DNA from 3 places in the Pantoea sp. AS142 genome. Region 2 is predicted to be linked to each of the others. Evidence: predicted binding sites of a transcription regulator. Region 2 holds the regulator's gene; each other region holds the start of a gene.

Evidence for each region. The regulator PurR, encoded in region 2, represses purine synthesis genes. The targets are predictions, from matches to a motif close to CANGCAAACGTTTGCNTG.
Region 1: a site for PurR is predicted at 3,118-3,135, ahead of pyrC (dihydroorotase). Genes of this name have one in related genera too.
Region 3: a site for PurR is predicted at 3,120-3,137, ahead of cvpA (colicin V production protein). Genes of this name have one in related genera too.

What each region holds. Positions count from the first base shown of each region.
Region 1 covers NZ_JBBCMO010000001.1:687,570-694,274, reverse strand. The annotation lists gene WFO64_RS03540 (Gfo/Idh/MocA family protein) at 1-190, opposite strand, end outside; gene WFO64_RS03535 (YceH family protein) at 192-830, opposite strand; gene rimJ (ribosomal protein S5-alanine N-acetyltransferase) at 844-1,437, opposite strand; gene WFO64_RS03525 (hypothetical protein) at 1,455-1,628, shown strand; gene grxB (glutaredoxin 2) at 1,742-2,389, shown strand; gene WFO64_RS03515 (lipoprotein) at 2,504-3,067, shown strand; gene pyrC (dihydroorotase) at 3,200-4,243, shown strand; gene dinI (DNA damage-inducible protein I) at 4,306-4,551, shown strand; gene WFO64_RS03500 (hypothetical protein) at 4,696-4,968, shown strand; gene bssS (biofilm formation regulator BssS) at 5,214-5,468, shown strand; gene solA (N-methyl-L-tryptophan oxidase) at 5,563-6,675, shown strand.
Region 2 covers NZ_JBBCMO010000001.1:965,027-971,731, reverse strand. The annotation lists gene WFO64_RS04875 (C40 family peptidase) at 1-675, shown strand, start outside; gene cydH (cytochrome bd-I oxidase subunit CydH) at 722-811, opposite strand; gene purR (HTH-type transcriptional repressor PurR) at 1,093-2,118, shown strand; gene punR (DNA-binding transcriptional activator PunR) at 2,106-3,020, opposite strand; gene punC (purine nucleoside transporter PunC) at 3,128-4,330, shown strand; gene cfa (cyclopropane fatty acyl phospholipid synthase) at 4,641-5,789, shown strand; gene WFO64_RS04845 (riboflavin synthase subunit alpha) at 6,035-6,694, opposite strand.
Region 3 covers NZ_JBBCMO010000002.1:250,485-257,189, forward strand. The annotation lists gene accD (acetyl-CoA carboxylase, carboxyltransferase subunit beta) at 1-818, shown strand, start outside; gene folC (bifunctional tetrahydrofolate synthase/dihydrofolate synthase) at 913-2,181, shown strand; gene dedD (cell division protein DedD) at 2,171-2,935, shown strand; gene cvpA (colicin V production protein) at 3,201-3,686, shown strand; gene purF (amidophosphoribosyltransferase) at 3,724-5,241, shown strand; gene WFO64_RS06300 (UbiX family flavin prenyltransferase) at 5,355-5,924, shown strand; gene argT (lysine/arginine/ornithine ABC transporter substrate-binding protein ArgT) at 6,184-6,705, shown strand, end outside.

The DNA of each region.
Region 1 (6,705 bases), 280 kb from region 2:
CGCAGGCAGCGGCTAATTCATTCAGTGAACCAAAGCATTGCATGCGATAACTGTCACAGACTGGCCGGGCTTTGGTCTGGTTCGGGGAAAATGCGCCTACCAGCGCCCAGTCAGTTGCCGCCGACAGCACCGGCAGCCAGGCTTTCTGCGCAATACCGCCTAATCCCACCACGCCAATACGTAATACCATTTCAACTCTCCGGTTGCAGCCGTTGGGTGAGTCGGGCCTGAAGCTCTGCGACCTGCTGTTCCAGGGTCGCAACGCGATCCGCCAGACAGCGCTGCTCTTCCAGAGCCTCGGCGGCCTGCGGCGGGTCATTTTTGTCGCCCAGCAGATGCATAAAGCGACTTTCGCGCTTGCCAGGCTCACGCGCCAGGCTGATCACCCGGGCACTGTCGTCACGCTGTATCAATCCTTTCAGCGTCTGCTCGACTTCACTCACATCACTGAACTCGTGAAGACGACCGCTGCGGGTACGCAGTTCGCCTGGCGTCTGTGGCCCGCGTAACAGCAGCAGAGTCAGCACAGCGACTTCGGCGCGGTTGAGCTTCAGCGTGCCAAACGCGGAGTTACAGAAACGTTGCTCATATTTCACCACCCGCTGCCCGGCAGCGCTGCTGGCGGTGACCAGGTGCTGCTTTTCCAGCTGGTCGAGCTCATCTTGTACAGCGCTTTCACTTAGCTCCATCACCGGCTCACGGTTCGATTTCTGGTTGCAGGCAACCACTACGCCATTCAGTGACAGTGGATACTGTTCCGGGGTGGTGACCTGCTTCTCCAGCAGGCAGCCCAGTACGCGCAACGCCTGCGCCGATAAAACCATTTTCATGCTCGCGTCCTCATTAATATCCCCGCCGGTCAGCCGTCCATTCCCGCACGGTTAAGGCTGTCAGCACATGATCCTGCCAGCGTCCGTCGATCAGCAGATAATCTTTAGCGTAACCCTCTTTCTCAAAACCGAGACGTGCCAGCAGATCGCCGCTTCGCTGGTTATGTGGCATGTAATTCGCCATGATGCGATGAATATGCTGCTGACGTTGCATATAGCGGATAGCTGCCTGCAACGCTTCGAACATCAGCCCCTGTCCCTGCCACTTTTCACCCAGTGAATAGCCGAGATAACAGGCGTGAAAGGATCCGCGCAGCACATTGCTGAAGTTCGCCACACCCCGCACTTCGGTTTCATCGCTGTCCATTAAAATAAAATAGAAGGCCGAACCCTGCTTGTGCAGGTCGGAAATAAGGCCGAGCCGCGCCTGCCAGCCGGAGGGGTAGCAGTGGCTGTCATCGCGCACCGGCTCCCACGGTTTTAAAAACAGGCGGTTTTCCGCGTAGTAATCTGCCATTCGCCAGGCATCACGTTCGTGAACCAGACGGACCACCAGCCGATCGGTGGTTAATCGCACCCTGGGCGCGGCAGAGCGATAGCCAAACATCCTGACTCCTGAAATCAATGGCTGATAGAGATGAGCCGTCATTACCCGGCTTTCACTATAACCGCCGCCTGGCCTGCGGTAAAACGTTACAACTGATTAGCGATAAAGAGGTTGATTTTGCTCTGTTATCACAGCAAACAACACTAGCGGCAGGCGACTTCAGCAGTGGACTTTGCAGCACGCCTGACTGACAAGCCAGGTTTGCCCTGTGGGGTAATCTCTTCCATACTTTTTGCAAGCCTGAAAACAGGATGAATTGATTCACTCTGTTAAACACTCAATCTGTAAAGCCCGGGAGATCAGGATGAAGCTCTATATCTATGACCACTGCCCTTTTTGTGTTAAAGCACGAATGATTTTTGGCCTGAAAAATAAACCGGTTGAGCTGGTGGTGATGCTCAACGACGATGAAGCGATGCCGAAACGCCTGGTCGGACAAAAAATGTCACCTATTTTGCAGAAGCAGGATGGCAGCGCAATGCCTGAGAGCATGGAGATTGTGCACTTTATCGATCATCAGGATGGTGAGCCGCTGATCACCGGCGCGCGGAATCCGGCGATTGGCGATTGGCTGCGTCACATGAACAGCTATGTCAATAAACTGCTGTTGCCGCGCATTGCAGAGGCGGCATTTGCCGAATTCGCTACGCCAGAGGCGCGTGACTATTTCCGTACCAAAAAGCAGCCGAGCATCGGTGATTTCGAGATGCTGAAAAGTCACTCAGCCGGACTGATTAAAAATGTGAGCAGCGATCTGCGTAAGCTGAACAAATTAATCGAACAGCCCAATGCGGTGAACGGCAAACTGTCGGAAGATGATTTTAACCTCTTCCCATTGCTGCGCTCTCTGACGCTGGTGGCCGGTATCGACTGGCCGGGGCGGGTCGCTGACTACCGCGATAACATGGCCAAACAGACCCAGATTAATCTGCTGTCATCAATTGCCCACTAACCCTGCCCCGATGAGAAACGCTGCGGCGTTTCTCATCCCTTTCCTGATGACACCCGCTGCGCATTCAGGCAGGCTATACCCTGTTTTTGGCTCTGATATTCAGGATAAAGATCGATGAAAAAGGCTTTTTTCGGGCTGTCTGCCCTGTTGATTGCGCTGCTGGTAAGCGGCTGTAATCAACTGACGCAATACACTATCAGCGAACAGGAAGTGAACCAGGCACTGCAGAAGCATAACAATTATGAGAAAGATATTGGCGTTTCCGGGTTGGTGAATGCGCACATTGTGCTGAATAGCCTGACCAGCCAGATCGGCCGTGAAGAGCCGGGTAAAGTGACGCTTTCCGGTAATGCGAAAATCAACGTGACTTCGTTGTTTGGCCCGCAGCAGGCCGATATGCAATTGAAGATGCGTGCTCAGCCGGTCTATGACCAGCAGCAGGGCGCGATCTATCTGCGCGATCTGGAGATTGTGGATGCACAGGTTGCCCCAGAAAAAATGGCCTCAGTCATGAAGACGCTGACGCCTTACCTCAATCAATCGCTGAAAAGCTATTTTGATCAAAAGCCAGCTTACGTGCTCAGCGCTGACCGTAGCAAAGGTGAGTCGCTGGCGAAGAAACTGGCTAAAGGGCTGGAAGTGAAACCGGGTGAGCTGGTGATCCCCTTCACGCAGTAACCCCAATCCGCGCTCTCCGGCGCGGATTTTCAATGCCGGCATAAAAACCAGGTGCAAACGGTTGCCTGAATCCTTATGCTTAGACCCCGGCCAAAACACGCATTTTGTTTCCCTTCTGCCGGAGCTTCACCGATGACAGCACAACCTCAGCAACTTACTTTGCGTCGCCCTGACGACTGGCATATTCATCTGCGCGACGATGAAATGCTCAAAACGGTCCTGCCCTATACCAGTGCGGTGAATGGTCGTGCCATCGTGATGCCAAATCTGGTACCGCCGGTAACCAGTGTCGCGGCAGGTGAAGCGTACCGCGATCGCATCCTTGCGGCGCTGCCCGTCGATCACGCCTTTACGCCGCTAATGACCTGCTATCTGACCGACTCGCTTGATCCTGATGAGCTTGCGCGCGGTTTCACCTCCGGTCTGTTCACCGCGGCTAAGCTCTATCCGGCACACGCCACAACTAATTCCAGCCATGGCGTGACCAATATCGCCTCTATTGCCCGCGTGCTGGAGCGGATGCAGAATCTTGGTATGCCGCTGCTGATTCACGGTGAAGTTACTGATGCGCAAATCGACATCTTTGACCGTGAAGCCCGGTTTATCGAAACGGTCATGGTGCCGCTTCGCAGCCAGTTCCCGGCACTGAAAGTGGTGATGGAGCACATTACGACTCAGGATGCCGCTGAGTATGTTGCCGCTGCTGATGAGACGCTGGGCGCAACGATTACCCCGCAGCATTTGATGTTTAACCGCAACCACATGCTGGTGGGCGGTATTCGTCCGCACCTCTATTGCCTGCCGATTCTTAAACGCAACGTGCATCAGGAGGCGTTGCGTAACGTGGTGGCGAGCGGTCATCCGCGCTTCTTCCTCGGTACCGACACAGCGCCGCATCTGCGCCATCTTAAAGAGGCCAGTTGCGGTTGCGCGGGGGTATTTAATGCGCCAACGTCGTTGCCCGCTTACGCCACCGTTTTTGAAGAACTGAATGCACTGGAGCATTTTGAAGCGTTCTGTTCTGAGAATGGCCCGCGTTTTTATGGCCTGCCGCTGAATGAAGGAACGATTACTCTGGTACGTGAACCCTGGCAGGTGCCAGAATCAGTTGCGCTCGGCAGCCACTCACTGGTGCCGTTCCTGGCGGGTGAAACGCTGAACTGGCGCATCGCATAAATTTACTTGCCTCCGGCCCATGGATACTGTAAATATATACAGCATCTTAAACGGAGGCTGTTATGCGCGTTGAAATTACCGTATCAAATACCCGACCTCTTCCTGCTGGCGCGATAGAAGCGTTAAGCGATGAATTGTCGCGCCGCATTGATGAACAGTTCCCTGACTCGACCAATCACGTCAAGGTACGTTATGCCAGTGCCAACAATCTCAGCGTGCTGGGCGGTGGAAAAGAGACGCGCGACCAAATCAGCGAAATCCTGCAGCAGACGTGGGAAAGCGCTGACGACTGGTTCATTATTGATTAACCGCCACTGTGCTTTTTTCCGGGTGTCGCCACCCGGTTTTTTTATCTTTTCTCCCCTCTCGCCCTTCCCCTATCCTGCATCTGGACTCTTAATGATCAATGCCCTATTCTTGCGATCGTCACGCATAACAGGAGGTGCGACAACATGACTACTGATAAACCGGAAGAGGCGATGACCTTTGGTGAGTTGTTAGCACTGATTGGTGATCAGCAGCGTCGATTGACGGTGCTGGAAAATGCCTTTTCCAGTCTGATTTTCTGTCTTGACGATCGTGCCAGTCAGCTACTGGTCCACAATCTGTCGCTTGAAGCTCAAAATCAAAACCATGATGAGCAGCTTCAGCAGCATTTTGCCCGTCTGGCAGAAACACTGCAAAAACGCGGCGGCGGCATCGTACCGGAAACCCCGGCACTCTGAGCTCACGCATACCGTGTTACACGATTTTTGACCGTCCATTGAATAGTGATAAAAATGCCTGGCTGCCAGGCATTTTATTTTTTAACTTTCGCCTGTTAAACCCGAATATTCTGTGAGAAGCTGACTCACGGCATTTTTTAAACAGTGATACCCTGGTTTACTGTTATAATTGTTTCGCTATTGGAATAAAAAGCCGCATTGAACCTCATCATGCACTTCGTTTAACGAGTAATAAGGAGGTTATAATGGACAGAAGAAAAGATGTTATCCAGACTCACCCGCTGGTGGGCTGGGATATCAGTACCGTTGATAGCTATGACGCCATGATGATCCGCCTGCACTCGCTGTCGTCGCAGGATCAAAAAGAAGAAGAAGCGGACGTTGGCCCGACTTACTGGCTGACAACGGATGTGGCAAGGCAATTTATCTCGATTCTTGAAGCAGGCATCGCCAAGATAGAATCAGCTGAACAGATAGAACGACTCCTTAACAAGCATTAATTCCTGCCGCATCAAAGAGGCGCCCTCAGGGGTGCCTTTTTCGTTTCTGTTTCTGGTATGCTTTTGATTATCTGACTCTTAGAGCGTAGTTACCATGATTTATGATCTTATCGTCGTTGGCAGCGGCTCAGTGGGCGCGGCGGCAGGCTACTATGCCACCCAGGCGGGTTTATCGGTATTAATGATCGACAGCGCCCATCCTCCCCATAATCAGGGCACGCATCATGGCGAGAGCCGGCTGATACGTCACGCTTATGGTGAAGGTGAACGTTACGTTCCCCTGGTTCTGCGAGCGCAAACGCTGTGGGATGAGCTGGAACAACGTGCCGGTGAGCGCATCATGCATCGCAGCGGTGTACTTAACCTCGCGCCAAATCAGTCACCGTTTATCCAGAATGTTATCGACAGCGCTACCCGCTGGCAGCTCAGCATCGAAGTGATGCAACCCGATGACGTGCGTAAGCGCTGGCCGCAAATCAACGTGCCAGAAGGGTATCTGGGGGTATTCGAGCCGCAATCTGGCTATCTGAAATGTGAACAGGCGGTACGCAGTTGGATCCAGCTGGCGGAACAGGCGGGCTGTGCGCAGTTGTTCAACTGCCCGGTATCGGAGATTGGCCGTGACGGCGAACTGCAGCAGGTCACCACCCTGGATGGTGTCTATCGGGGCCGCAAAATGGTGATCAGTGCCGGCACGTGGGTCGGAAAATTAGTTCCTGGCCTGCCGGTGGCACCCACCCGCAAGGTATTTGCCTGGTATCAGGCAGATGGTCGGTACAGCGAGAATAATAAGTTTCCCGGTTTTACCATTGAAATGTTGGATGGCAGCCAGTTTTATGGTTTCCCGGCGGATAACAATGCCCTGAAGGTGGGTCGTCATGATGGCGGTCAGCCAATGCAGCAACCAGAGGATCGTAAACCCTTTGGCACGGTGGCGGCCGATGGCAGTGAAACTTTTGGTTTCCTCCGTCAGTTTTTACCCGGCGTCGGTGTCTGTCTGCATGGCGAAGCCTGCAGCTACGATTTTAGCCCGGATGAAGATTTTATTATCGATACCCTGCCAGGTGAGCCTGACCGCTTAATCATTACCGGTCTCAGCGGACACGGATTTAAGTTTGCCAGCGTATTAGGCGAACTGGCTACGGAATTTGCTCAGCAAAAACCGTTCTCATTTGATCTGACACCTTTCCGCCTCTCGCGTTTCTGACGCTGATAACGGGTGGCATCAGACTGATGC
Region 2 (6,705 bases):
GACGATGAGCGCCGCAAGCGTCGCCCGTTGAAAACGGTGACGAAAAAAACTCGCCTCAGCTCGGTTCAAAAACTAAAAACTAAAAAACAGAAAAAAGTCGAACTCATCGCTAAACAGACACCTGCTAAAAAGACCTCGCTTAAAACAGCCCGTATCAACAAGAACAAAGACAAGAAACGCTATGGTCATCAGCGCCCGCTGAAAACGGTTGAGGTAACCCCCAGCGAGACCGGCACGATTAAAATGAGCAAATCTCATCGCCAGCGCTACCAGAAAGCGCGCGAAACAGCGATGACCAAGCTGATGGGTCAGTTAGGTAAGCCGTATCAGTGGGGCGGCACCTCACCGCATACCGGTTTCGATTGCAGCGGTCTGGTCTGGTACGCGTATAAAGACCTGGTGAAGTTTAAAATCCCACGAACCGCTAACGAGATGTATCACCTGCGTGATGCTGCGCCAATCAAGCGTGAGTCGCTGGAGAAAGGCGATCTGGTCTTCTTCCGCATCAATGGACGCGGTACTGCTGACCACGTCGGCGTTTACCTGGGCAACGGCAAATTTATCCAGTCACCACGTACCGGCAAAGATATTCAGATCAGCGCATTAGGGGAAGATTACTGGCAACGTCACTATATTGGTGCCCGTCGCGTGATGACGCCGAAAACCATACGCTGAGTAGCAGAACAAGCAGAAGAGAGCCGGGATAATCCCGGCTTTTTTATTAGTGCAGAATGGCAGTAAAACTAAAGGCCACAATCATCAGCAGACAGCCCACGGTGGTCATTAAAGCCAGTTTAAGATCGGTACTCATTGCTTGCTCCTTCATCACACAATTAGTGTGGATATCGCATTTTCCCACAGGGCCCAGTAAAAATCTCGTTTTATCCGTCCAGCCTTGTTAGAATCCCGCCTTTGTTGCGCAACGCGCGCAACCCTGATTCCGTTTGCGCACGCTGTCAGGCGGTTTTTCTCCGCCAGGAGCCTGTTTTCTGTCCGGTAAAGCGGCATTTTTGCGGAAAAAACCCTGAACAGACGCAAACGTTTAACACAAAGCTTATCATAGGGTTAGATAGGCACTGGAGTCCGATTTTCATGGCAACAATTAAAGATGTGGCGAAACGCGCAGGAGTCTCAACGACGACCGTTTCGCACGTCATCAATAAAACCCGCTTTGTGGCTGAAGAGACGCGCAACGCGGTCTGGCAGGCGATTAAGGAACTGCACTACTCACCGAGCGCCGTGGCGCGCAGCCTGAAAGTGAACCATACCAAGACGCTGGGCCTGCTTGCCACCTCCAGCGAAGCGCCCTATTTCGCTGAAATTATTGAAGCGGTTGAAAATCACTGTTTTGATAAAGGCTATACATTGATTCTGGGTAATGCGCATAACGATCTGCAAAAACAGCGCGCCTATCTCAGCATGATGGCGCAGAAACGCGTAGATGGTTTGCTGGTGATGTGCTCTGAATATCCGGACGACCTGCTGCAAATGCTGGAAGAGAACCGCAATATTCCGATGGTAGTGATGGACTGGGGCGAGTCGCGCGCCGACTTCACAGACACAGTACTGGATAATGCCTTTCAGGGCGGTTATCTGGCGGGACGCTATCTGATTGAACGTGGACATCGTGAGATTGGTGCCATTCCCGGTCAGATGGAGCGTAACACCGGTGGCGGCCGCCATGCCGGGTTCCTGAAGGCGCTGGAAGAGGCGGGTATTCAGCCGCGCACCGAATGGATTGTGCAGGGTGACTTTGAGCCGGAGTCGGGCTATCAGGCGATGCAGCAGATCCTGTCGCAGAAGCAACGCCCGACGGCAGTGTTCTGTGGGGGTGACATCATGGCGATGGGCGCGATTTGCGCCGCCGATGAGATGGGTTTGCGCGTACCACAGGACATTTCGGTGATCGGCTATGACAATGTGCGCAACGCCCGCTATTTCGCCCCCGCCCTGACCACAGTGCATCAGCCTAAAGCCCAGTTGGGTGAGAAAGCGCTGGATATGCTGCTGGACCGTATCACCAGTAAGCGTGAAGTTTCACAAACGATTGAAGTCCATCCCACGCTGATTGAGCGCCGTTCAGTAGCCGATGGCCCGTTCCGCGACTATCGCCGGTAATCTTCCCTTAACCACTCCTGATTAAGCGTTTGCGCATCACCCAGATAGCTGAGCAACCAGCCTGTCGCCGGTGATGCGCGATCCTCTGCCCAGCTGACGCAACATGGGCTGTCCGGAAACGCCACCGGCAGCGTCAGTTCAACCAGTTCGCCGCTGTCGAGCAGTGGCCTGGCCAGATGACCAGGCACCATCGCCACGCACAATCCCGCCTGCACGCACTCAAGGCCGGTTTGCCACTCCGGCACCACCAGCCTGCGCTGGTTATCCAGCGTCCATGTCATACGACGCGGCAGTGCGCGTGACGTATCCTCCAGCACCAGTGATGGCCAACTGCGCAGCGTGTCGTCATCTATCTGGCTCGCTTGCGTCAGGGGATGGTGAGGCGCGACAACGCAACGCCAGTTGAGTTTGCCCATATCCCGAAAGGCAAACCGTCCGCCAACCGGAATCGCCTGAGTCGCACCAATCGCCACATCCACCCGGCCATCGGCCAGCGCATCCCATACACCGTTAAAAACTTCATAGCTGATGATCAACTCCATATCGGGGAAGTGGCGATAGAAATCTTTGACCATTTGCCGGGTGCGCTGAGGCTTAGCAATACGGTCAACGGCAATGCTTAGCTGGCCGCGCCATCCGTTGGCCAGTTGCTGACACTGTCGCCGTGTGGCAAGCATTTTTTTGATGATGCTGCGCCCTTCCCGGACAAAATGTTCGCCTGCCGGGGTCAGAACCACTTCACGATGCTGACGTTCGAATAGCGGTACCGCTAGCCAGTTTTCCAGCTGACGCACCGTATAGCTGATGGCAGAAGGTACCCGGTGTAACTCCTGCGCGGCGGCGCTGAAGCTGCCCCCGCGGGCGACGGCGTCAACCACTTCTAATGCATATTCTGACCACATAATTTGCCTTCAAAAATTTTAACAGCAATCGGCAAATATTACCGTTTCACAGCGTCAGACGCACCTTTTACACTCTGACGCGTTTATCCTGCCAAAATGAGAGTCAAATGTCGTCGAATAAAGGATTCATGCCCTATCTTGCCCTGCTGAGCATGCTGGGCTTTTTAGCCACTGATATGTACCTGCCCGCCTTTGGCGCAATGCAGCAAACTTTTAACACCTCGCCCGGCCTGATCAGCGCCAGCATGAGTCTATTCCTGGCAGGCTTCGCCTGTGGTCAGCTCTTCTGGGGCCCCCTTTCCGATCGCATCGGCCGTAAACCGGTGCTGCTGGCCGGACTGGCCATGTTTGGTGTTGGCTGCGCAGGCATGCTGTGGGTAAATGATATCTATCTGATGCTGGCGCTGCGCTTTGTTCAGGCAATTGGTGTCTGTGCTGCGGCCGTGAGTTGGCAAGCGCTGGTGGTGGATCGCTACCCTGCCGCGCGCGCCAACAAAGTATTTGCCACCATTATGCCACTGGTTGCACTCTCTCCGGCGCTGGCCCCATTGCTGGGTGCCTGGCTGATCGGTCACTTCCACTGGCGTTCGATTTTCCTGGTGCTAACCCTGATTGCGGTGGCGTTGATTCTGACTACTCTGCGCCTGCCCACCGTGCGTAAGCCCGCGGGCGAAAAAGGTACGCAGCCCGGCTTTTTCACCCTGCTAAAATCACGGGTCTACAGCGGAAATGTGCTGATCTATTCCGCCTGTTCAGCCAGCTTTTTTGCCTGGCTGACCGGCTCGCCCTTTATTCTGGCGGATCTGGGTCTCTCGCCTGCCGATATCGGCCTGAGTTATGTGCCGCAAACACTCGCCTTTTTAATTGGCGGATTCAGCTGTCGCGCCCTCCTCAACCGCTTTAGCGGCGCACAGTTGCTGCCCTGGTTGCTGGGAGTCTATAGTCTGAGCATTCTTGCGCTGTTTGCTGTTGCGCTGTCAGGCAATAGCACGCTAATGAGCCTGATGGCACCCTTCTGCGGTATGGCGCTGGCTAACGGTGCGGTCTATCCGATTGTGGTGTCCGGTGCGCTGATGCCTTTCCCGCACGCCACCGGTAAAGCGGCAGCGTTGCAGAACACGCTGCAGTTAGGACTCTGCTTTGCCGCCAGCCTGGCGGTGTCGGCCGGATTAACCCAGGCGCTGTTTACCACCACACTGATGATGACGGTAACTATTCTGCTCGCGCTGATCGGTTACTTTATGCAGCGTGCAGCAAGCGCACAAACTGTTGTTGCCTCTGCGCAACCTGCCTGCCAGGATAATCACTGACGCACTGACTTTTTAGTTAGCTTCCTAACAATAAGTTATTGAATATTGACCTGCGTGAGAATATACTCATTCGGGTCAACAAACCTGTAATAAATCAACAATATAATAACGTAATAATCTGATTGGCACCCTGTTGCCGGGACGGTATTCGCGCGCGTTATTCACACCCTAACCGACCTGCTACAGGCGATTCCAGTCCTCTGTATCACACAGATAACCGGTGTACGGAGTCATCCGTGCCGTTCCTCAACGCCTGACGAAGTTGGCTATTATTTGTTCAGGCTCAGATTGGACAGGTGGTGGAAAAGCTATGAGTTCATCTTATGCAGAAGCAGTGAGTCCTGAAGAGAACCATTGGTATCGCATCGTTCACGAACTGCTGGAAAAAGCGGATATCGAAATTAATGGTTCACGTCCCTGGGATATTCATATTACTCATCCGGGTTTTTTTAAACGTGTTCTGCAGGAGGGATCGCTTGGGCTCGGTGAGAGCTATATGGATGGATGGTGGGAGTGTGATCGGCTGGATATTTTCTTCCACCAGGTACTTAAACATAAACTTGATGAGCAGCTTCCTCATCACTTTAAAGATACGCTGCGCATTGCCGCTGCACGCTTAACTAATCTGCAATCAAAAAAGCGGGCCTGGATTGTCGGTAAAGAGCATTACGATCTTGGCAACGATCTCTTTTCACTGATGCTCGACCCCTTTATGCAATATTCCTGTGGCTACTGGAAAGAAGCCACCACACTGGCGGCGGCGCAGGAAGCAAAGCTGGATATGATCTGTCGTAAATTAGCGCTGGAACCCGGGATGTCGCTGCTGGATATCGGCTGTGGCTGGGGCGGCCTCGCGGAATTTGCCGCAGGTCATTATGGCGTTAAAGTGCATGGCGTAACGATTTCCGCCGAACAACAGAAACTGGCGCAGCAGCGCTGTCGCGGATTAGATGTCACGATTCTATTGCAGGATTATCGCGATCTGAATAAGCAGTTTGATCGCATTGTTTCGGTGGGTATGTTTGAGCATGTCGGACCGAAAAATTACGCGACCTATTTTGATGTGGTCGATCGTAATTTAAAGCCTGACGGTATTTTCCTGCTTCATACTATCGGCGCGATTAAAACCGATATGAGTGTCGATCCCTGGATCGACAAATATATTTTCCCCAATGGCTGTTTGCCTTCGGTTCGTCATGTGGCGGATGCCAGCGAGCCCCATTTTATTCTGGAAGACTGGCATAACTTTGGTGCCGATTATGACAAAACACTGATGGCCTGGCATGAACGCTTTTTACAGGCCTGGCCAGAGCTGGCTGATAATTATGGTGAACGTTTTAAGCGGATGTTCTCCTACTATCTTAATGCCTGCGCCGGTGCCTTCCGGGCGCGCGATATTCAGCTGTGGCAGATCGTATTCAGTCGCGGCGTTGAAGGCGGATTGCAGGTGGCGCGTTAGGGTCAGGCATGTGGTCGTGATGAAGGCGCTGCCGCGCCGAAGACGATTAAAAGGGCTGGCCTGTTTTGCTTTGAGACGGGGCCGCACAGGGAACACGTTAAGACCGGAAAGACGCAAAACCCGCCATCCATGGCGCGGGACACGTTCCTGCCCTGTCCGTGTTCCCTGCGTCTTAAGCGTTTGTATTGTTGCCAGATTCAGCCTGATTTAGACTTTTGCACTCTTTATTGCTTATGCGCCTTTTATTAACTCTCAGCGGCAGGCTGGCCGGTCAGCATGCTCATAGCGGCTGCGGCATCGCGTTGTGCTAACACCCGCTCAACGGTCTCTACAATCGCCTGCGTATGAGGATCGATCTCAATATTGACCCGGTCACCAAAAGTCTTCACCCCCAGGGTGGTACGTTCCAGCGTTTCCGGGATCAGATAGACGCAGAATTTGGTTTTTGTCACATCGCCTACTGTCAGGCTGATGCCATCGATGCCGACGAAGCCTTTATGCAGAATATATTTCATCTGCGAGGGATCCTGGATTTTAAACCAGACTTCTCGGTTATGTTCTGACTGGATAATCTTGCAGATTTCAGCGGTGGTCATAATATGACCCGACATCAGATGGCCGCCTATTTCATCGCTGAATTTTGCTGCACGCTCAATATTGACTACATCGCCCTGATGTAAATCGCCGAGATTTGTGACCCGCAACGTCTCTTTAATTAAATCAAAACTGACGCAGTCGCCTTCAATTGCCGTCACGGTTAAGCAGCAACCGTTATGGGCTACGGATGCGCCCAGCGCCAGACCCGGTAAGAGTTCTGCTGGCAGTCTGACAGTATGGGTACGAAACAATTCTTTCTCTTCAATGGACACGATTTCTGCCGTGCCCTGCACAATACCGGTAAACATAGTCTTTGCCT
Region 3 (6,705 bases), on a different contig from region 2:
GCCAGGTTCTCTACCGTGCCGAGCTGGAGCGTAATCTTGAGGTCTGCCCGAAGTGTGACCACCACATGCGTATGCACGCCCGTGAACGCCTCGGCAGTTTCCTCGATCAGGGCACGATGGTTGAGCTTGGCAGTGAACTTGAACCCAAAGATCTGCTCAAGTTTCGCGACTCAAAGAAGTATAAAGATCGTCTGGTAGCAGCCCAGAAAGACACCGGCGAAAAAGATGCGCTGATCGTGATGAAAGGTCAGCTGCATGGCATGCCAGTTGTGACGGCAGCCTTTGAATTTGCCTTTATGGGTGGTTCAATGGGCTCTGTGGTCGGTGCGCGTTTTGTACGTGCGGTTGAGCAGGCGTTAGAAGATAACTGTCCGCTGATCTGCTTCTCCGCCAGTGGCGGTGCTCGTATGCAGGAAGCGTTGATGTCGCTGATGCAGATGGCAAAAACCAGTGCGGCGCTGGCAAAAATGCAGGAGCGCGGGCTGCCCTACATTTCCGTGCTGACTGACCCGACCATGGGTGGCGTTTCCGCCAGTTTTGCTATGCTGGGTGACCTCAATGTCGCGGAACCTAAAGCGCTGATCGGCTTTGCCGGCCCACGCGTCATCGAGCAGACCGTGCGTGAAAAACTGCCGCCGGGCTTCCAGCGCAGTGAGTTCCTGATAGAAAAGGGCGCGATTGATATGATCATCCGCCGTCCGGAAATGCGCTACAAACTGGCAAGCCTGCTGGCAAAAATGATGAACCTGCCGGCACCGCTGCATGATGGTGAACAGTCCGCTTTCGCGACGACTGAATCGGAAAGCAACGAGGCCTGACAGGAGATAGAGAGGTGCGTCCACAGCACCTCTTACCAATGCACCGTATACCGCAGCACCAGTCTGCCAGGTATAAATAAGCAAAACGGGACATATGGACAATCTTCACCTTCCTCAAGCCACGTCGCCTTTGGCCACGTGGCTTTATTATCTTGAACACCTGCATACTCAGGCCATCGAACTGGGTCTGGACCGTATTCGCCAGGTTGCACAACGTCTCGACCTGCTGAAACCCGCCTCCTTTGTCTTTACCGTGGCCGGTACTAATGGAAAAGGTACCACCTGTCGCACCCTGGAAACGCTGCTGATCGCCGCGGGCTACCGCGTTGGCGTCTATAGCTCGCCGCATCTGGTGCGCTACACCGAGCGCGTTCGGGTTCAGGGAAAGGAGCTAAGTGAAGCGCAGCACTGCGCCAGCTTTGCGGAAATTGAAGCCGGACGTGCAGATATTTCGCTGACCTACTTCGAATTTGGCACGCTCTCCGCGCTCAATCTGTTCCACCAGGCGCAGCTGGATGTGGTGATCCTTGAAGTCGGCCTCGGCGGTCGACTGGATGCCACAAACATTGTGGATGCCGATGTCGCCGTGGTCACCAGCATCGCGCTGGATCACACTGACTGGCTTGGGCCGGATCGCGAAAGCATCGGGCGTGAGAAAGCCGGTGTGTTCCGGGCGGGAAAACCTGCGGTAGTGGGTGAACCTGATATGCCGCAGAGTATTGCCGTGGTCGCACAGGAAAAAGGCGCTCAGCTGTTACAGTGCAACCGTGACTGGTCATGGCATACGCAGGCAGAAAGCTGGTCGCTGCGTGATGCGACGGGTGAGCTAAACGATCTGCCGCTGCCACAGGTGCCGCTGCCTAACGCGGCGACCGCGCTGGTGGCGCTACGGGTCTCAGGGCTTGAGGTCAGTGAGGCGCAGATTCGTGCCAGCCTGCCGCTGGCGATGCTGCCTGGGCGTTTCCAGACCCTCTGCGAATCACCACGTGTGATTCTGGATGTCGCCCATAATCCGCATGCGGCAACCTATCTGGCATCACGGTTGTCGGCATTGCCGAAACGCGGCAAAGTGCATGCCGTCGTGGGCATGCTGCATGATAAAGATATCGCCGGTACGCTGGCGGCGCTGGCACCGGTGGTCGATGTCTGGTACTGCGCACCGCTTGACGGACCGCGCGGCGCCAGTGCTGAGCAACTGCTGAGCGGCCTGTCACAGGGTGAAGCCTTTAGCTCGGTTGAGCTCGCCTGGCAGCAGGCCCGCCAGCAGGCAGCGCCGCAGGACATTGTGCTGGTCTGTGGTTCATTCCACACCGTTGCGCAGGTCATGGAATCGATTGAAACGGAGAAAGGACGTGGCAAGTAAGTTTCAGAACCGTTTAGTCGGCACCGTTATTCTGGTCGCCGTTGGCGTGATTGTACTGCCAGGGCTGCTGGATGGTCAGAAAAAGCATTACAAAGAGGAGTTCGCCGCCATTCCACTGGTGCCGAAACCTGATGATCAGCAGGATAGCGAAATGGTGCCACCGGTAACCCAGTCGCTGCCGGCACAGCCGCCGGAAGGCGCGGGCAATGCGGTCAACAGCAGCAATGGTAATGGCAAAACCAACGCCACGGCGGAGCAGGGACGGACTCAACCGGAAGATGAGAGCGATCCCGTGGTGGTCTCGCCGCCGCCGGTTCATCCGTCTGTGCCCGCACAGACGGTGACGAAACCGAAAGCGGAAGAGCCGCGTAAACCAAAAGTCGCAGAGCAGCCTAAGCAGAAACCGGTCGAACAGCAGAAGCCAAAAACCGTGGAGCAGCCCAAACCAAAGCCGGTTGAACAGCCTAAGCAGGAAGAAGCGCCAAAAGCGGCAGAGACAACGGCACCGGCAGGACAGGCTTATGTCGTGCAGTTGGGTGCACTGAAAAACGCCAGCAAAGTGAATGAGATTGTCGCGCAGTTACGGCTGTCGGGCTATCGTGCTTTTACCGTGCCTTCAACGCCGGTACAGGGACAGATCACCCGCATTTACGTTGGGCCGGATGCCTCAAAAGCCAAAATGCAGAGCGCGGTGGGCGAACTGAAAAATATCTCAGGACTGGGCGGCGTTGTGAAGCCGTACAGCGCCCGCTAAATCAGGTGATTGGCGCTGCCGATAGCAGTAACAGGCAGTGTCTTTTGCCCGAAAAGCAGAGTGCATAAAGCCTGCTACAGCGTAAAAAAATGACGATTTTCAACGGCCTGCCCGGCTGAAAATCACCCGGGCGATAGCACTTTTTTTTATCGCCTTTTTTATGGATGCAGAAAAAGAAAACCGCTACGCAAACGTTTTCTTTTTCTGTTAGAATGCGCCCCGAACTGGATGCAGGGGTGCAATTGCACTGGCGCTGGAAGAGTTCATGATCTGGATTGATTACGTCATTATTGCGGTAGTTGGTTTTTCGGCTCTGGTCAGCCTGGTCCGTGGGTTTGTCCGGGAAGCCTTATCTCTTGTTACCTGGGGATGCGCGTTTTTTGTCGCCAGTCATTACTATGCCTACCTTGCAGTCTGGTTTACAGGTTTTGACGACGAACTGGTTCGTAACGGTATCGCCATCGGTGTGCTGTTTGTGGCTACGCTGATTGTGGGGGCCATTGTGAACTACGTTATCGGCACGCTGGTGGAAAAAACCGGCCTGTCGGGAACCGACCGGGTGTTGGGCGTCTGTTTCGGGGCGTTGCGTGGTGTGCTGATTGTGGCCGCTTTGCTGTTCTTCCTTGATACATTCACTGGCTTTTCTAAAAGTCCGGACTGGCAACAGTCTCAACTCATTCCCGAGTTCAGTTATATAATCAGGTGGTTTTTTGATTACCTGAAAAGCACGTCGAGTTTTTTACCCCGGTGATGTGACCGGGAGTGCGGCTTAATGAGGAAATGACAACATGTGCGGTATTGTCGGTATCACCGGTTTCATGCCGGTCAACCAGTCGATCTATGACGCGTTAACGGTGCTCCAGCACCGCGGGCAGGATGCCGCAGGCATTTGTACCATCGATGCGCTGAAATGTTTTCGCCTGCGAAAGGCAAACGGCCTGGTCAGCGACGTTTTCGAAGCACGCCACATGCAGCGTCTGCAGGGCAATATGGGGATTGGTCACGCGCGTTATCCAACGGCGGGAAGTTCCAGTGCCTCTGAAGCGCAGCCTTTCTATGTAAACTCGCCGTATGGCATCACCCTGGCGCACAACGGTAATCTCACCAACGCCCATGTGCTGCGTAAGCACCTGTTTGAAAAGGGCCGCCGCCACGTTAATACCACCTCAGATTCTGAAATCCTGCTGAATATCTTTGCGCAGGAACTAGATCGTTTTCAAAACGATCCGCTGGAAGCCGACAACATTTTTGCTGCGGTGGCTGCAGTGCATCAGCAGGTGCGTGGCGCCTATGCGGTGGTGGCGATGATCATCGGTCACGGCATGGTCGCTTTTCGAGATCCCAACGGTATCCGTCCGCTGGTACTGGGCAAGCGTGTTATTGCGGATGGTCGCACCGAATATATGGTCGCCTCCGAGAGCGTGGCGCTGGATACGCTGGGCTTTGAGTTCATCCGTGACGTTGCACCGGGTGAAGCGGTTTATGTCACAGAGCAGGGCCAGCTTTCAACCCGCCAGTGCGCTGAAAATCCGAAAAGCAATCCCTGTTTGTTCGAGTACGTCTATTTTGCTCGCCCCGACTCGTTCCTGGACAAAATTTCGGTCTACAGCGCCCGTGTCCGTATGGGCACCAAGTTGGGCGAGAAAATTGCCCGTGAGTGGGAAGATCTGGATATCGACGTTGTGATTCCGATTCCGGAAACCTCAACCGATATCGCGCTGGAAATTGCACGTATTCTCGACAAACCCTATCGCCAGGGCTTCGTGAAAAACCGTTACGTTGGCCGCACCTTTATCATGCCGGGCCAGCAGTTACGTCGCAGCGCGGTGCGCCGCAAGCTCAACGCTAACCGGGCCGAATTCCGTGATAAAAACGTGCTACTGGTGGATGACTCGATTGTGCGCGGTACCACCTCAGAGCAGATCATTGAGATGGCGCGTGAAGCGGGTGCAAAACGGGTTTATCTGGCATCAGCGGCACCGGAAATTCGTTTCCCGAACGTCTACGGTATCGATATGCCGAGCGCCACTGAACTGATTGCGCATGGCCGCGAAGTGGAAGAGATTCGCCAGCTGATTAAAGCCGATGCGCTGATTTTTCAGGACCTTAACGATCTTATTGAAGCGGTTCGTGAAGAGAATCCAGACATTGCACAATTTGAGTGCTCAGTGTTCAATGGCATTTACGTGACGAAAGATGTTGATCAGCAGTACCTGGAGTATCTTGAGTCGCTGCGCAATGATGACGCCAAAGCGCTCCAGCGGCAGAACGAAGTCGAAAACCTTGAGCTGCATAACGAAGGCTGATGCTCCCGACAGGCGGGCAGCATAAAGCAGGGCGGGAGCAATCCCGCCCTGTTTGTTTTCATAAACCCGCTGGCCCGCGTATGATGGCGCATTGGCTGATATAAGGTTGGAATATGAAACGACTCATCATTGGCATTTCTGGCGCAAGCGGGGTGATTTATGGCGTGCGCATGCTGCAGGTATTGCAGCAGGTGGAAGAGGTTGAAACACATCTGGTTATGAGCCAGGCGGCGCGTCAGACGCTGGGGCTGGAAAGCGATTATTCGCTGCGTGACGTACAGGCGCTGGCCGATGTGGTGCATGACGTGCGCGATATTGCAGCAAATATTTCGTCTGGATCGTTTAAAACGCTGGGCATGGCAATTTTACCCTGCTCGATGAAAACGCTCTCTGGTATCGTACACAGTTACAGTGATTCGTTGCTGACCCGTGCCGCTGACGTGGTGTTGAAAGAGCAACGTAAGCTGGTTTTATGCGTGCGCGAAACCCCGCTGCATGTCGGTCACCTGCGAATGATGACCACCGCCGCAGAGCTGGGTGCCATTATCATGCCGCCGGTGCCAGCGTTTTATCATCGTCCTGAAACCATCGATCAACTGATCGATCAGACGGTTAACCGGGTTACCGACCAGTTTGATATCGAATTACCCGAAGACCTCTTTACGCGCTGGCAGGGTGCATAAAATTCCACTGGCGCACTTATTTAGTGCATAAGCGCGCCTCGGATCACTCTTCGTGCATTTGACGCACCAAAAGTTAACAACCTCGCTTTTTCTGTTTTACTTCACTGCTATATTCTCCTCACAAACACAGCGTTTACGCGAGTCTGACATCATGCTAACGGCGTGGATAACTTGCAGAACTGGCATGAAACATGCAAATTACTTTGCGCAAACACATCACGAACCACATAACAAAAAGCATTTCACTTGAGGGTAATCTATGAAAAAGCGTGTTCTGGCTCTTTCCCTGATGCTGGGCTTATCCAGTGCTGCCAGCGTCGTCGCGGCGGTTCCGGGCTCAATCCGTATCGGCACAGATCCAACTTACCCACCGTTTGAGTCGAAAAACGCGCAAGGCAAGTTAGTGGGCTTCGATATCGACCTCGCTAACGAAATTTGTAAACGTATTCATGCCCAATGTACCTATGTTGAGAGCGACTTCGATGCGTTGATTCCCTCGCTGAAAGCGAAGAAAATTGATGCCATCATCTCCTCACTTTCTATCACAGCTAAACGTCAGGAAGAGATCGCCTTCTCGGAAAAACTTTACGCCGCTAATGCGCGTTTAGTTGCACCGAAGGGATCGAAAATTGAGCCGACCATCGAGTCGCTGAAAGGCAAAAATATCGGTCTGCTGCAGGGCACCACGCAGGAAACCTATGCTAATCAGAACTGGCGGCCAAAGGGGGTAAACGTTACGCCTTATGCTAATCAGGATCTGGTCTATCAGGATCTGAATGCG